Rhodopseudomonas palustris: one gene and its partner. The protein of the gene in region 1 binds, or shares a complex with, the protein of each later gene. Links are inferred from orthologs where the notes say so. Each region holds a gene or a part of one and is shown in the gene's direction. Other genes may lie near its edges. The genes, in order: RPPS3_RS22835 and trxA.

Region 1 (7,865 bases):
ACGACAAAGCCGAAGCTCGGTTGGTGCGGCAGATCACGGAGGATCAAGGAATGCTATCGAAATTGAAGAGTGGCGCGACGCCGCGCACAGCCGCCCTCGCGTTCGCCGCCGTCCTTGCCGGTGCCGGTCTGTTCTCGGCGGCAACCCCGGCTGAAGCGCGCGACTATCCCTACTGCCTGACCTCGCCCGGCTACGGCTATCCGGGCGACTGCAATTACGCCTCGTATGGGCAGTGCCGGGCCGCTGCCTCGGGCCGGCTGGCCGATTGCATCGTCAACCCGCGGGCTGCGTTCCGCGAGCCGCGCCACCGCGACTACCGGACCTACGGCCAGCGCTGGTAAGGCGGATTTCGGCCCCTCGTCGACAAAGCCGGCAGGCCGCTCAGGGCCTGCCGCGACCGCCCCGCCCTTGAAATCGCCTCAAATTCCACGCTTTTGCCACGGGCGGCGCTCCTGCCGTATAATTCCACAGCAAATCAGCGGGAATCGGCATGGATCGGATCAAGATCATCGGCGGCAACGAGTTGCGGGGCACTATCCCGATTTCGGGGGCCAAGAACGCGGCGCTGCCCCTGATGATCGCGGCCCTGCTCACCGACGAGACCCTGATCCTCGACAATGTGCCGCGGCTCGCCGACGTCGCGCTGCTGCAGCGGATCCTCGGCAACCATGGGCTCGACATCATGGCGGCGGGCAAGCGCCCGGGCGATCATGAATATCAGGGCCAGACCCTGCACATCTCCGCCAAGACCATCGTCGACACCACCGCGCCCTATGATCTGGTGTCGAAGATGCGCGCCAGCTTCTGGGTGATCGCGCCGCTGGTGGCGCGGATGCATGAAGCAAAGGTGTCGCTGCCGGGCGGCTGTGCGATCGGCACCCGGCCGGTCGACCTGTTGATCATGGCGTTGGAAAAGCTCGGCGCCGAGATCACGATCGACGGCGGCTACGTCATCGCCAAGGCGCCGGGCGGCCTCAAAGGCGCGACCATCACGTTTCCCAAGGTCACGGTCAGCGGCACCCATGTGGCGGTGATGGCGGCGGCGCTCGCCAAGGGCACCACCATCATCGACAACGCCGCCTGCGAGCCGGAGATCGTCGACGTCGCCGACTGCCTCAACAAGATGGGCGCCAAGATCACCGGCGCCGGCACGCCGCGCATCACCATAGAGGGCGTCGCCAAGCTGCACGGCGCACGCCACACCGTGCTGCCGGACCGGATCGAGACCGGCACCTATGCGATGGCGGTGGCGATGGCCGGCGGCGAGGTCCAGCTCTCCGGTGCCCGTCCCGAGCTGCTGCAGGCGGCGCTCGACGTGCTGAGCCAGGCTGGCGCCACCATCACGGTCAACAACGACGGCATCAAGGTTTCGCGCAACGGCGCCGGCATCAGCCCGGTGACCGTCACCACCGCGCCGTTCCCGGGCTTCCCGACCGATCTGCAGGCGCAGCTGATGGCGCTGATGACCCGCGCCAAGGGCGCCTCGCACATCACCGAGACGATCTTCGAAAACCGTTTCATGCACGTCCAGGAGCTGGCGCGGTTCGGCGCCAAGATCTCGCTCGACGGCGAGACCGCGACCATCGACGGCGTTGATCGGCTGCGCGGCGCACCGGTGATGGCGACCGACCTGCGTGCCTCGGTGTCGCTGGTGATCGCGGCGCTCGCCGCCGAAGGCGAGACCATGGTCAACCGCATCTATCATCTCGACCGCGGTTTCGAACGGCTCGAAGAGAAGCTGTCGGCCTGCGGCGCGAATATCGAGCGCATCAGCGGCTGACGCCGCGAAGGGGCCGGCCGTGGGCGATCTCAAGCTGCTTGCCTTCGATCCCGACGATCTTGCGGTGATCTCCGCGCATGTGCAGGACGCCCGGGTCGAGATCGGCGATATCGTCTGGCGCCAGGCCGAGAAGCGCCTGGTGATCGGCCTCCACCGGCTCGACTGGGAGCAGACGCTGTCGGGCGAACCGGTCCCCGGCCGCTTGATCGCGGCGCTGCGGTTCGAGCGCGTGCTGGCCTGCAAGTCGCGCGCGATCGACATGAACGCCAAGGATGAGGCGCTCGAATTGATCGGCCTCGAATTTTACATCGCGCCGGAGCCGCCCGGCGGCAGCGTGGTGCTGATGTTCTCCCGCGGCGGCATGCTGCGCCTCGACGTCGAATGCCTCGAATGCGCCCTGACCGATCTCGGTCCGGACGCGCTCGGCGTCGGCGATGGCGAGGCTCCGCCGGAAAACCTCGGTGGACTCGGCTGAGTGCGCTGCAGGGTCGCTCCGCGGTGTCCGCCAAACCCCGCAGGTTATGAGGGTTGACGGCGGTAAGGCGCCGCGCCATTGAGCAGAGGCCGCCCCGCCGCAGCCGCCTGCCGGATCAATCGACATGCCCCTTCGTCTCGATAACGCCAGTCCCGATTTTGCTTCCAAATTCAAAGCCTTCCTGGCGATGAAGCGGGAGGTCGCGGCGGATATCGAGGCCGCCACCCGCGCCATCGTCGACGATGTGGCGCATCGCGGCGACGCTGCCCTGCTCGAGGCGACCGAGAAGTTCGACCGGCTGACGCTGGATGCCGCCGGCATGCGGATCAGCGAGGACGAGGTCGAAGCCGCCGTGAAGGCGTGCGATTCCGAGACGGTCGACGCGCTGAAGCTGGCGCGTGACCGCATCGAGTTCTTCCATCGCCGGCAGCTGCCGAAGGACGATCGCTTCACCGATCCGCTCGGTGTCGAGCTCGGCTGGCGCTGGAGCCCGATCGAAGCGGTCGGCCTGTACGTGCCCGGCGGCACCGCGGCCTATCCGTCGTCGGTGCTGATGAATGCGATTCCGGCTAAGGTTGCCGGGGTGGAGCGTGTGGTGATGGTGGTGCCGTCGCCCGGCGGCACGCTCAATCCGCTGGTGCTGGCTGCGGCGAAGCTCGGCGGTGCGACCGAGATCTACCGCATCGGCGGCGCCCAGGCGGTGGCCGCGCTGGCCTATGGCACCGCGACGATTCAGCCGGTTGCCAAGATCGTCGGCCCCGGCAACGCCTATGTGGCCGCTGCCAAGCGCCTGGTGTTCGGCCGCGTCGGCATCGACATGATCGCCGGCCCGTCGGAAGTCGTCGTGGTCGCCGACAAGACCGCCAATCCGGATTGGATCGCGGCCGATCTGCTGGCGCAGGCCGAGCACGACGCCAATGCGCAATCGATTCTGATTACCGATAGCGCGGTGCTCGCCGCCGACGTCGAACGCGCGGTCGCGGCGCAGCTCAACACGCTGTCGCGGGTCAAGATCGCGCGCGCCTCGTGGGACGAGTTCGGCGCCATCATCAAGGTCGCCAAGCTCGACGACGCGATCCCGCTCGCCAACGCGATTGCGGCCGAGCATCTCGAGATCATGACCGCCGATCCGGAAGCGTTCGCCGCCAAGGTTCGCAACGCCGGCGCGATCTTCCTCGGCGGCCATACGCCGGAAGCGATCGGCGATTATGTCGGCGGCTCCAATCACGTACTGCCGACCGCGCGCTCGGCGCGGTTCTCGTCGGGCCTCGGCGTGCTCGACTTCATGAAGCGCACCTCGATCCTGAAGTGCGGCCCCGAACAGCTCGCCGCGCTCGGCCCGGCCGCGATGGCGCTCGGCAAGGCCGAAGGATTGGACGCGCATGCGCGATCGGTGGGACTGCGTCTGAATCAGCGATGAGCAATCCGGAACCAGACGATTCCAACAATCGCATCGTCGCGGTGACGCTCGACGAGGAATCGATCGGGCGCTCGGGACCGGACATCGAGCACGAGCGCGCCATCGCGATTTACGACCTGGTCGAAAAGAACCTGTTCGCGCCCGAGGGCGCGGGTGAGGGGCCGTTCACGCTGCACATCGGCATCACCGGCAACCGGCTGATGTTCGACATCCGCCGCGAGGATGGTGCGCCGGTGATCACCCATCTGCTGTCGCTGACGCCGTTCCGCCGCATCGTGAAGGACTACTTCATGATCTGCGACAGCTACTATCAGGCGATCCGCACCGCCACGCCCGACAAGATCGAAGCCATCGACATGGGCCGCCGCGGCATCCACGACGAAGGCTCGCGCACGCTGCAGGAGCGGCTGGCCGGCAAGGTCCGTATCGATTTCGAGACCGCGCGGCGGCTGTTCACGCTGATTTCCGTGCTGCACTGGAAGGGCTGATGATGCACGGCGCGCGCGGGGCAACCTGGCGTGGGCCGAGCGGCGGCGGACGATGGTGATGACACCGCCGTCGCGGACCGGCCTGCCGCACGCGGTGCTGTTCGCCTGCGGCATGAACAGCGTGCGCTCGCCGATGGCCGAAGCGATGCTGCGCGGCATCGCGCCGCGCACGATGTATGTGCGCTCCGCCGGCGTGAAGACTCACGAGCTCGATCCATTCGCCGTGGCGGTGATGGCCGAGCGCGGTCTCGACATCTCCAAGCACAAGCCGACCACTCTCGAAGAGCTCGACGATTACGAGGGGCTGAACTTCGACCTGATCGTCACGCTGTCGCCGGAGGCGCACCACAAGGCGCTGGAGTTGACCCGTGCCCACGCGGTCGACGTCGAATACTGGCCGACCTACGATCCCACCGGCACCGAAGGCAACCGCGAACAGAAGCTCGCCGCCTACCGCGAAGTCGCCGACTCCCTGATGCAACGCATCTACAAACGCTTCGGCCGCCACAGCGGCGGGAACGAGTAGTTGTGAGCCGGTGATCTGTTCCGGTCAAACATTACCCTGTTTCGCGCTGCGCATTGAGTAGTCTCACCTCTTCACGTCTGTCATCCGCCGCGCGCCGCCAGGCGCGACCCCGGAATCCCGAGCTTGTGGATCACGGCCCCCCTGCACATCGAGCTTTCGGGTTCGCTCGCTGCGCGAGCGCCCCGGAATGACGTTCCGCGCGGGGGGAAGGGCGCAAGCATGCAAAGAGAAGCGCGCCCACTTCGCAGACTGCGGCTCCGTGCTTTGGCCGCTCGCTCGGTATCTGCTATCCATCAAGCGCTAGTACACGATCGGAAATCGCAATGATCACGCGTCTCGCTGTCTCGGGCTATCGATCGCTGCGTGATGTTCGGCTGTCGCTCGGGCCGCTGAATGTCGTCACCGGCGCCAACGGCACCGGCAAGTCGAGCCTGTATCGCGCGTTGCGGCTGCTCGCCGAGATCGCGCAGGGGCGGGTGATTCAATCGCTGGCCGCCGAGGGCGGCTTGCCGTCGACGCTGTGGGCCGGGCCCGAGACGCTGTCGCGCACGATGAAACGCGGCGTTCATCCGGTGCAGGGGACGACGCGCAGCACCCGCATTGCAATCAAGCTCGGGTTCTCTGGCCCGGATTACGGCTACGCGATTGATCTCGGCCTGCCGCCGCCGCCGGATGGGCCGCACGCGTCGAGGTTCACGCGCGATCCGGAGATCAAGGTCGAGAGCGTGTGGACCGGCGAACTGCTCGGCCGCGCCAACGCGTTTGCCGAACGGCGCGGTCCGTTCGTGCGGGTGCGCGATGACGGCGGCCAGTGGCGCGAGGTGTATCGGTCGCTGAGCCCCGCCGACAGCATGATGACTCACGGCGCCGATCCGCGCGAGGCGCTCGAGCTGTTGCTGCTGCGCGATCGGATGCGAGACTGGCGATTCTACGATCAGCTGCGTACCGATCGCGATGCGCCGGCGCGGCGGCCGCAGATCGGCACCCGCACGCCGGTGCTCGGCGGCGACGGTGCCGATCTGGCGGCAGCGATCCAGACCATCCTGGAGATCGGCGATCACGAGGCGCTTGCGGCCACTATCGACGATGCCTTTCCGCGTGCGCGGCTGGAGGTGTCCGAGGCCGATGGTTATTTCGAACTGGCGATGGCGCAGCACGGCCTGCTGCGTCCGCTGAAAGCCGCGGAATTGTCGGACGGCACGCTGCGCTATTTGCTGCTGGTCGCCGCGCTGCTGTCGCCGCGGCCGCCCGAGCTGATGATCCTCAACGAGCCTGAGGCCAGCCTGCACCCGGATCTGCTCGCGCCGCTGGCCCGGTTGATCGCCGCAGCCGCGACACGCTCGCAGATCGTTGTGGTGTCGCATGCCGACGGGCTGGTCTCGGCGCTGCGCCGCGAGGCCGACAGCCGCGAGATCGTGCTCGAGAAAGAGCTGAGCGAGACGCTGGTCCGCGATGGTGAGCGTCCATCCTGGAACTGGCCGGCGCGTTGACTGTCCTGCTCTGTGCCCGGCGCCTGTTGTCCCGGCACTCGCCTTCCGATAGGTTCCGCGCTCTCTCCCGCCACCCCGTCGAATCAAAAGTTCCGCATGCTCGGCCGCCCCAAACTCGTTCTCGCCTCCGGCTCGCCGCGACGGCTCGCGCTGCTCAACCAGGCCGGCATCGAGCCCGATGCGCTGCGGCCGGCGGACGTTGACGAAACGCCGATCCGCGGCGAGCTGCCGCGCGCCTGCGCCAACCGGCTGGCCCGCGCCAAGGCTGAGGCGGCGCTGCAGTCGATCCAGCTCGACGACGATCTGCGCGGCTCGTATCTGCTCGCCGCCGACACAGTGGTGGCGGTCGGCCGCCGCATCCTGCCGAAGGCCGAGCTGACCGACGAAGCCTCGCAGTGCCTGCGGCTGCTGTCGGGGCGTAATCACCGCGTCTATACCGCCGTCTGCCTGGTCACGCCCAAGGAGGCGTTCCGGCAACGTCTGGTCGAGACCCGGGTGCGGTTCAAGCGGCTGTCCGAAGAGGACATCGTCGGCTATGTCGGCTCCGGCGAATGGCGCGGCAAGGCCGGCGGCTATGCGGTGCAGGGCATCGCCGGCTCGTTCGTGGTCAAGCTGGTCGGCTCCTACACCAACGTGGTCGGGCTGCCGCTGTATGAGACCATTTCGCTGCTCGGCGGCGAGGGCTTCCCGATCCGCCATGGCTGGCTCAATGCCGGCTGATCCGGTCGAGCGGCCCGCACGCGGCGCCAAGCCCTGCCCGGTGTGCGGCAAGCTGGCGACCGCCGAATCGCACCCGTTCTGCAGCGAGCGCTGCCGCGACGTCGACCTCAATCGCTGGCTGTCCGGCTCCTATGCCATTCCCGGCCGGCCCGCCGACGACGAAGAGGATTGAGCCGGAATTCCGGGCGGCGGCTGTGCGACGATCCGGTGAATTTTTCCCCGGCAAAACACCGTCACGACGGGTGGACAGCGCCGCCGTGTCTGACTATAACCCGGCGCTCCCCCGGTTTCGAACCGGGCGGACGACGCCCAGGTAGCTCAGTTGGTAGAGCATGCGACTGAAAATCGCAGTGTCGGTGGTTCGATCCCGCCCCTGGGCACCATTTTATTGAAGACGTCCATTCCTTCAATAAGTTAAGCCCTATCAGTGTGGTAGACGGCCTGCTCCTCAGCAAAGGTATACGTCACGTTGACGAGGAGTCTCGGACCATCCTTCTTTCCGCCTTTCTGGATGGCAATGAGGGACGCCTTAGAGAAGCCGCGGAAGCTCGCCATTCGCCGAAGAGCGAGGGCCGCGCCAGCAACCGCGCAGCAGATCAATCTGTTCTAAGTAGCATAAGCTTGAGCGGACGGCTCAATCTCAGATTTGTGTACCAAGCGATGCCTGATCCCTAGGTTCGCCTCCAGAGAGTCTCGGAGCTTGAGCAATGCGCTCCATGCTTGCTTTGCGTCGATTTGAGAACGCTCTTGCATCGCCGCAATCAATCCGTTGAGTTCGGCTGCTCTCGGGGCGAGCCAATCCAGTTGTTCTTGCGTGAGCCCGGTTGTGCCTATGTTCCCAGACATTGTCGCCCCGAAGCGCTCCAAAATTCTCGTTCGCTTATTGCCATACAGCGCAAAAATCGCAGCTGTGCTGTTGTGCAGTTCGTCTAGCGCAGCGATTTCGTTGAATAGCTTGTCGTCAAT
Region 2 (7,670 bases), 4.8 Mb from region 1 along the record:
TCACCGCGATCGCGCGATTGCCTCACGGCGCGGTGGTGCTACCCGGCCTCGATGTCGATCTCGACAATGCGGCGTGGGATCTGATCGGCGGCAGCCGCGACCGGCAGGGCAAGCTCGGCACGCCGCCATCGCCGAACCATCCGCAATACGCCATGCATGGCCTGCTCGACCGGATGGGCGTGACACGACGGGATGTGCAGCAACTCGGCACGCCGGCGCGGCACGGCCGCGAACTCCTCGCCTCCGAGGCGCTACGGCCGTCGTCGGCGACGGCGGTGTGGCACGACCGGCTGAAGGACACCGAGGTCTATCGCCTGATCGGTGAAGGCACTGACGGACTGACGCTGATCCAAGCGCCGAATTCGGAAGCCGAGGCGCTGGCGATCGCGGTGGTGCTGCGCGAGGCACGTGAGCAGGGCAAGACCGCAGCGCTGGTCACGCCGGATCGCGCGTTGGCGCGCCGCGTCGTCGCCGCGCTCGGCCGCTGGCATCTGCCGGTCGACGATTCCGGCGGCGACTCGCTGATGGAAACGCAGCCCGGCATCTTCGCACGACTCGCGGCCGAGACTGCGCTCGAAGGCTGCGAACCGGCGACGCTGCTGGCGCTGCTCAAGCATCCGCTGCTGCGGCTCGGCCGCCACGACCATGGCTGGCGTAGCGCGATCGAGACGCTGGAGCTGGCGCTGCTGCGCGGGCCTCGGCCACCCGCCGGCTGCGACGGGCTTACCAAAGAATTCGCGATCTTCCGCGACGAGCTTGCCAAGCTGAAGCGCGGCGAGGCCAGCGCGCTGCATCCGTCCGAGCCGCGCACGCGGTTGTCCGAACCGAGCCTCGACGAAGCGCAGCAACTGATCGCCGAGTTCAAGGCCGCGCTCGCGCCCTTGGAGACGTTCGGACCGAGCCCGCTCGATCTGTGCGAGATCAGCGCGCGACATCGCGACGTCTTGAAGGCGTTGACGGCCGATCATGACGGCATCGTCGAAGCGTTCGAAGGCCCGCAAGGTTCGGCACTGCTGCGGGCATTCGACGATCTCGCCGCAGTTGGACCGGCGAGTGGCGTATTGGCCGCGGCGCGCGACTATGGCGAAGTGTTCGAGACCGCGTTCGGCGATCGCGTAGTCCGCCGTCCCGAACGTGCCGAAGCGCCGATCCGCATTTACGGTCCGCTCGAAGCGCGTCTGACGCAGCAGGACCGGGTTGTGCTCGGCGGCCTGGTCGAGGGTGTCTGGCCGCCGGCACCGCGGATCGACCCATGGCTGAGCCGCCCGATGCGGCACGAACTGGGCCTCGATCTGCCGGAGCGCCGCATCGGCCTGTCGGCACACGACTTCGCGCAGGCGCTCGGCGCCGATGAGGTATTCATCACCCACGCCGCCAAGGTCGGCGGTGCGCCCGCGGTGGCGTCGCGCTTCCTGCACCGGCTCGAAGCGGTCGCCGGAGAAGATCGCTGGAAGGCGATGAAGGCGCGCGGGCAGACTTATCTCGACTACACGCACGAACTCGATCGCCCTGAGAGCGTGGCGCCGATCGCGCAGCCTGCACCGAGGCCGCCGCGGATCGCACGGCCGCTGAAACTGCCGGTGACGGCGATCGAGGATTGGCTGCGCGATCCGTACACGATCTACGCCAAGTACATCCTGCGCCTGTCGCCGCTCGATCCGGTCGACATGCCGCTGTCGGGCGCCGATCGCGGCTCGGCGATCCATGCGGCGCTCGGCGAATTCACCGAGCGCTACCAGGAAGCTCTGCCGGACGATCCGGTGACGGCGCTGCGCCAAATCGGCCAAAAACACTTTGCGCCGCTGATGGATCATGCCGAGGCCCGCGCGCTGTGGTGGCCGCGCTTCCTGCGGATCGCCACCTGGTTTGCCGCGTGGGAGCAGCAGCGCCGCACCGGGGTCGTGCAGGTGCAGGCGGAGCGCCGCGGCACGCTGATGATCCCGCTTGGTGGAGAGCGAAATTTCGAACTGTCGGCGCGCGCCGACCGCATCGAACGGCGCGACGACGGCAGCTACGCGATCCTCGACTACAAGACCGGCCATCCGCCGACCGGCAAGCAGGTGCGAATGGGGCTGTCGCCGCAGCTCACACTGGAGGCGGCAATTCTGCGCGACGGTGGCTTTGCGGATATTCCGGCTGCCGCCTCAGTGAGCGAGCTCACTTACGTCAAGCTCAGCGGCAATACGCCGCCGGGCGATGAGCGCGTGCTGGAACTCAAGATCGAACGCAAGGACGAGCCGCAGCACCCTGACGATGCCGCGGATGAGGCGCGTGCCAAGCTGGAAGGATTAGTCCGCCGCTTCGAGGACGAGAAGCAGCCCTATCGCTCGCTGGTGCTGTCGATGTGGTCGCAGCGCTACGGCACCTATGATGATCTGGCGCGGATCAAGGAATGGTCGGCGGCCGGCGGTCGCGGAGACACGTCGTCATGAGCCGTGTCATTCCCAACGAAGCCCGCGCCCGGCAGGAGATCGCCTCCGATCCGTCGGCATCGGTGTTCGTCTCCGCCAACGCCGGCTCTGGCAAGACCCATGTGCTGGTGCAGCGCGTGATCCGGCTGCTGCTCGACGGCGTTTCGCCGGAGCGCATCCTGTGTATCACCTTCACCAAGGCGGCCGCCGCCAACATGGCTGAGCGGGTGTTCACCACGCTCGGCCACTGGGTGAAGCTCGACGACGACGCGCTGGCCGACGCGATCCGCGCCACCGGCGTCAAAACGGTCGGTCCTTCGCTATTGGCACAGGCGCGAAAACTATTTGCCTGCGCGTTGGAGACGCCCGGCGGGCTGAAGGTGCAGACCATCCACGCGCTGTGCACCCGGTTGCTGCAGCAGTTTCCGTTCGAGGCCAACGTGCCGGCTCGGTTCAGCGTGCTCGACGACCGCGATCAGGCCGAACTGATGCAGCGCGCGAGCCTCGACGTGCTGCTGCGCGCCGCCGCGGCGCCGGAGAGTGACGCCGGGCGCGCACTGGCGTTCGCGATGACCAGCGCCGCCGACGTCACCTTCCGCGATGTGGTGCAGGAAGCCTGCATGAGCCGCGATCGCTTCATGGCGTGGGTGGCGCAGGCCGGCAGCGTCGAACGCGCGATGGCGCAATTGTCCGCGACCCTCGGCGTGGCGCCGGACGATAGCTGTGAAGCGGCCGATCGCGACATCGTCGACGGCCCGAACCTGCCGCGATCGGAATGGGCTGCGGTCGCGGCGACCTTCGAAGGCGGTAGCGCCAACGATCAGGCGCAGGGCAGGCGGTTGCGTGCCGCGCTGGCGCTGGCCGATGCGGCGCAGATCGAGGCCTATCTCCAGGTGTTCTTCACCAAGGATAGCGGCCTGCGCAAAAGCCTTATCACCAAGAAGCTCGGCGACGGCGCGCCCGGCCTCGCCGAAAGGCTGCAGCGCGAAGGCGCCCGGCTTGCCGGGCTGCTCGAGCGACGCCGCGCATTGGCATTGCGCGAACGCACGCGAGCGCTGCTGGTGATCGCCGCGCAGGTCGCGGGCAACATCGCGCGAGAGAAGCGCGAACGCGGTCTGCTCGATTACGACGACCTGATCGACAAGACGCTGGCGATGCTCGACAGCGGCGCGGCCGGGTGGGTGCATTTCAAGCTCGACCGCGGCGTCGATGACGTGCTGATCGACGAGGCGCAGGATACGTCGCCGAAGCAGTGGAAGATCGTCGCCCGGCTGATCGACGAATTCACCGCTGGCGAGGGTGCCCGCGACGGCGTCCGGCGCACTATCTTCGCGGTCGGCGACGAGAAGCAGTCGATCTTCTCGTTCCAGGGCGCGGTGCCGAAGGAGTTCGCCGAGTGGCGTGACCTGTTGCAGCGGCGGTTCACCGGCGCCGGCCTGACCTTCGAGAAGGTTTCGTTCAACTACTCGTTCCGCTCCGGTGCGGCGATCCTGCAATCGGTCGATCACGTATTTCGTGACCCGGCGATCTACCGCAGCATCCACGCCGACTCGACCTATCCGCTGCATCAGTCGCTCGCCGATGCCGGGCCGAGCCTGATCGATCTGTGGCCGCTCGAAGTGCCGGACGATCGTCAGCAAATCGAAGGCTGGCAGGCGCCGTTCGATGCGGTGTCCGAAACCAGTCCCGAGGTCCGGCTTGCCGACAAGGTGCGGGCCGAGATCGGTGCACTGATCGCGCGCGGCACCCAGACCGGTCCGATGGGACGACGCCGGCCGCTGAGCTATGGCGACGTGCTGATCCTGGTGCGGCGGCGCGGTTCGGCGTTCGACGCGGTGATCCAGGCGCTGAAGCGCGGCGGCATTCCGGTCGCGGGCGCCGACCGGCTGAAGCTGACCGAGCACATCGCGATCATCGACCTGATGAACCTCGCCGATGCGCTGCTGCTGCCGCAGGATGATCTGGCTCTCGCAGTGGCGCTGAAGAGCCCGCTGTTCGGGCTCGATGACGACGACCTGTTCAAGCTGGCCTGGCAGCGCAAGGGCTCGCTCCGTGCCGCGCTCGCCGATCATGCCGCGGGCGATCAGAAGTTTGCGGCCGTGCAGCGCCGGCTGGAGAGCTACGCGGCACGGGCGCAAGCCGAAACGCCGTTCGGATTCTACGCCTGGCTGCTCGGCGGCGATGGCAGCGACAGCGGCCGCGCCCGAATCCTGCGCCGGCTCGGGCCGGAGGCCAATGATGCGCTCGACGAATTTCTCGAACTGGCGTTGAGCTTCGAGCAGAAGCGCGCGCCGTCGCTGCAGGGCTTTATGGCGTGGCTGCGTGAGGCCGACACCGAGATCAAGCGCGACATGGAGATCTCCCGCGACGAAGTCCGGGTGATGACGGTGCACGGCGCCAAGGGGTTGGAAGCGCCGGTGGTGTTCCTGATCGACACCACCTCGTCGCCGGCCGACACCCAGCGGCTCAATCTGATCCGGCTGCCGGGCGGCAACGCCGCGCCGGGCTCGGTCGCCGCGATGGTGTGGGCGGGCCGCAAGGCCGACGATCCGAGCGTCGTCGAGCAGGCGCGCAGCACGATGATCGAGGAGACCGAGGACGAGTATCGCCGGCTGCTCTATGTCGCGATGACCCGCGCGGCCGACCGGCTGATCGTCGGCGGCTGCATGCCGGGCAATCGCAACGAAGTGCGGCCGCATTCCTGGTACGACCTGATCAGCAAAGGGCTGGAATCCTCCGGGCTGGTGATGCAGCCGGTCCCGCCCGACGGCGTGATCAAGCGCTATTGCCGGCCGGAGGACGTGATCGAGGAAACCGGCCAGGCGGCGCCGAGCCACGAGACCGCGGCACCGTCCCTGCCGGACTGGCTGCGCCGGCCGGCGCCCGGCTTGCCGTCCGCCGAACAGGTGCTGCGGCCCTCGGATGCCGACGATGATGATCGGCGCCGGTTGCGGCCAGGGGAATCCGACGCCAGTCGCAGCCGCGCGCTGCAGCGCGGCACGCTGGTGCACCGGCTGCTGCAATCGCTGCCGGAGATCGCCGCGGCCGATCGCTCCGCCGCCGCTGGACGTTTCCTCGCCCGCAACGCGGCGGACTGGAGCGAGGAGGAGCGCGGCGCGCTCGCCGCCCAGGTCCTCGGGCTGATTGCCGATGCCAGGTTTGCGGCGGTGTTCGGTCCAGGCAGCCGCGCCGAGGTGCCGATTGTCGGCCGGCTGCAGCGGCGCGGCGGGCCGGTGCTGGTGTCCGGCCAGATCGACCGCTTGGTGGTGACCGAAACCGAAGTCCTGATCGTCGATTACAAGACCAACCACGCGCCGCCGCGGGTCGAGGCCGAGGCGCCGCGCAGTTACGTCCGCCAGCTCGCCCGCTACCGGGCGGTGCTCGGCGCGATCTATCCACAGCGCACCGTCCGGGCCGCTCTGCTCTGGACCGAAGTCGCTGAAATAATGGAGATTTCGGCCTCTGCGCTGGACGCGGAGCAGGCCGATCTGACGGTGCCGTGAGCCGTGCTTGACCGCACCGCGGCGCGTTCCTACGTTCACCCGTCATCACGGCGCGATTCCCGCCGCCGCTCTTCATCCGGTTTCACGAGGTATCCTATGGCCGTTGGTAAGGTGTCAGACGCCGATTTCGAAAACGAGGTTCTCAACGCCCAGGGGCCTGTGGTGGTGGACTTCTGGGCCGAGTGGTGTGGCCCGTGCCGCATGATCGCGCCGGCGCTCGACGAAATCGCCGGGGCGATGGGCGACAAGGTCAAGATCGTGAAGCTCAACGTCGACGAGAGCCCGGTCACTGCCTCGAAGTACGGCGTGATGTCGATCCCGACCCTGATGATCTTCAAGGGCGGCGAGATGGCCTCGCGCCAGGTCGGCGCCGCGCCGAAGGCCAAGCTGCAGCAGTGGATCAGCGCAGCGGTCTGAACTCGGACGCGCCACGAACGTTCTGAAACGGCCGGCATTCCGCCGGCCGTTTTGCGTTTCGGCCTCTCGTCATTGCGAGGAGCGAAGCGACGAAGCAATCCAGCCCCGTGCTCGGCGCGCTGGATTGCTTCGCTACGCTCGCCATGACGGGGATGGGGCCATTCGCAACCAGTGGGTTCGTATCGTGGCTGAGCGGAAATCATCCATCACCAAGACCCGCGCCGCGCCGCTCGCGCCGATGGAGGCGCGGTCGGTCGATGCGATTCCGAGCGGACCGCAATGGCAATACGAGCCGAAATGGGACGGCTTTCGCTGCCTGATGGTACGGAGCGGCGATGCTGTCGCGCTGTGGTCGAAATCGGGGGAAGACCTCACCCGCTACTTCCCCGAATTAGTTGCGGCGGCGCTGCAGCTGAAGGCCGAGCGCTTCGTGCTCGACGGCGAGATCGTCGTGCCGCAGGGGCGGAGGTTTTCGTTCGATGCGCTGCTGCAGCGGATTCACCCTGCCGCGAGCCGGGTGAACAAGCTCTCGGTCGAGACGTCGGCGCTGCTGTTGGTGTTCGATCTGTTAGCGAGCCCGCGCGACGACGCGCTGGCGGCGCAGCCGCTGACGCAGCGGCGCAAGGCGCTCGAAGTCTTTGCGAAAGCGCAGTTCAAGGGCCATCCGACGTTCCGGCTGTCGCCGGCCACCACCAGTGACAAGCAGGCCGCGAAGTGGCTGGCGCAGGCCGGCGGCGGCTCCGACGGCGTGATCGCCAAGCGGCGCGACCTCGCCTACCAGTCCGGCAATCGCGACGGCATGCAGAAGATCAAGAAGTTTCGCAGCGCCGATTGCGTGGTCGGTGGCTTCCGCTACGCCAGCGCGCCGCTTAACGGCCGCAAGGTGGTCGGCTCGCTGTTGCTCGGTCTCTATGACAAGGCCGGCCTGCTGCATCACGTCGGCTTCACCTCGGCGCTGAAGCGGACCGAGAAACCGGCGCTGACCGACAAGCTCGAAGAGCTGCCCGGCGAGGGTTTCACCGGCAATGCGCCGGGCGGCCCCAGCCGATGGTCGACGGCGCGCTCGGCCGAGTGGCAGCCGCTTGCTCCGAAGCTGGTGGTCGAAGTCTGCTACGATCATTTCAGCGGCGAACGCTTCCGCCACGGCACCAGCCTCTTGCGCTGGCGCCCCGACAAGGCGCCGCGGCAATGCACGATGGACCAGCTCGCGCAGAAGCAGGTCGATCCGATCAAGCTGCTGGCGTGAGCCGAACGATTAGTTCGGTGGTGTGCCGTTGAGGTTCAGCACATGGCCGGCGAGATACAATGATCCGGTGATCAGGATCCGCGGCGGGAGTTC

The links.
Region 2: the proteins of RPPS3_RS22835 (region 1) and trxA are in contact, whole or in part, in an NMR structure (PDB 2IPA), measured with the Bacillus subtilis proteins. The link is inferred for Rhodopseudomonas palustris from one-to-one orthologs.

The regions. Positions count from the first base shown.
Region 1 is NZ_CP019966.1:4,914,365-4,922,229, reverse strand. Bases 3,012-5,955 are described here. They hold RPPS3_RS22835 (low molecular weight phosphatase family protein), read left to right. Parts: upstream 3,012-4,221; coding sequence 4,222-4,689; downstream 4,690-5,955. Other genes in these bases: RPPS3_RS22830 (AAA family ATPase), read left to right, coding at 5,013-5,955; RPPS3_RS22840 (UPF0262 family protein), read left to right, coding at 3,672-4,163; hisD (histidinol dehydrogenase), read left to right, coding at 3,012-3,675. In the rest of the region: RPPS3_RS22860 (DUF3551 domain-containing protein), read left to right, coding at 51-341; murA (UDP-N-acetylglucosamine 1-carboxyvinyltransferase), read left to right, coding at 491-1,780; RPPS3_RS22850 (DUF2948 family protein), read left to right, coding at 1,800-2,255; more of hisD, read left to right, coding at 2,380-3,011; more of RPPS3_RS22830, read left to right, coding at 5,956-6,179; RPPS3_RS22825 (Maf-like protein), read left to right, coding at 6,276-6,899; DNA gyrase inhibitor YacG, read left to right, coding at 6,889-7,071; RPPS3_RS22810 (hypothetical protein), read right to left, coding at 7,506-7,865. UniProt on the Bacillus subtilis protein: Catalyzes the reduction of arsenate [As(V)] to arsenite [As(III)]. In vitro, can dephosphorylate para-nitrophenyl phosphate (pNPP).
Region 2 is NZ_CP019966.1:80,284-87,953, reverse strand. Bases 4,922-7,670 are described here. They hold trxA (thioredoxin), read left to right. Parts: upstream 4,922-6,010; coding sequence 6,011-6,331; downstream 6,332-7,670. Other genes in these bases: RPPS3_RS00380 (bifunctional folylpolyglutamate synthase/dihydrofolate synthase), read right to left, coding at 7,587-7,670; RPPS3_RS00385 (ATP-dependent DNA ligase), read left to right, coding at 6,516-7,577; addA (double-strand break repair helicase AddA), read left to right, coding at 4,922-5,914. In the rest of the region: double-strand break repair protein AddB, read left to right, coding at 1-2,432; more of addA, read left to right, coding at 2,429-4,921. UniProt on the Bacillus subtilis protein: Participates in various redox reactions through the reversible oxidation of its active center dithiol to a disulfide and catalyzes dithiol-disulfide exchange reactions.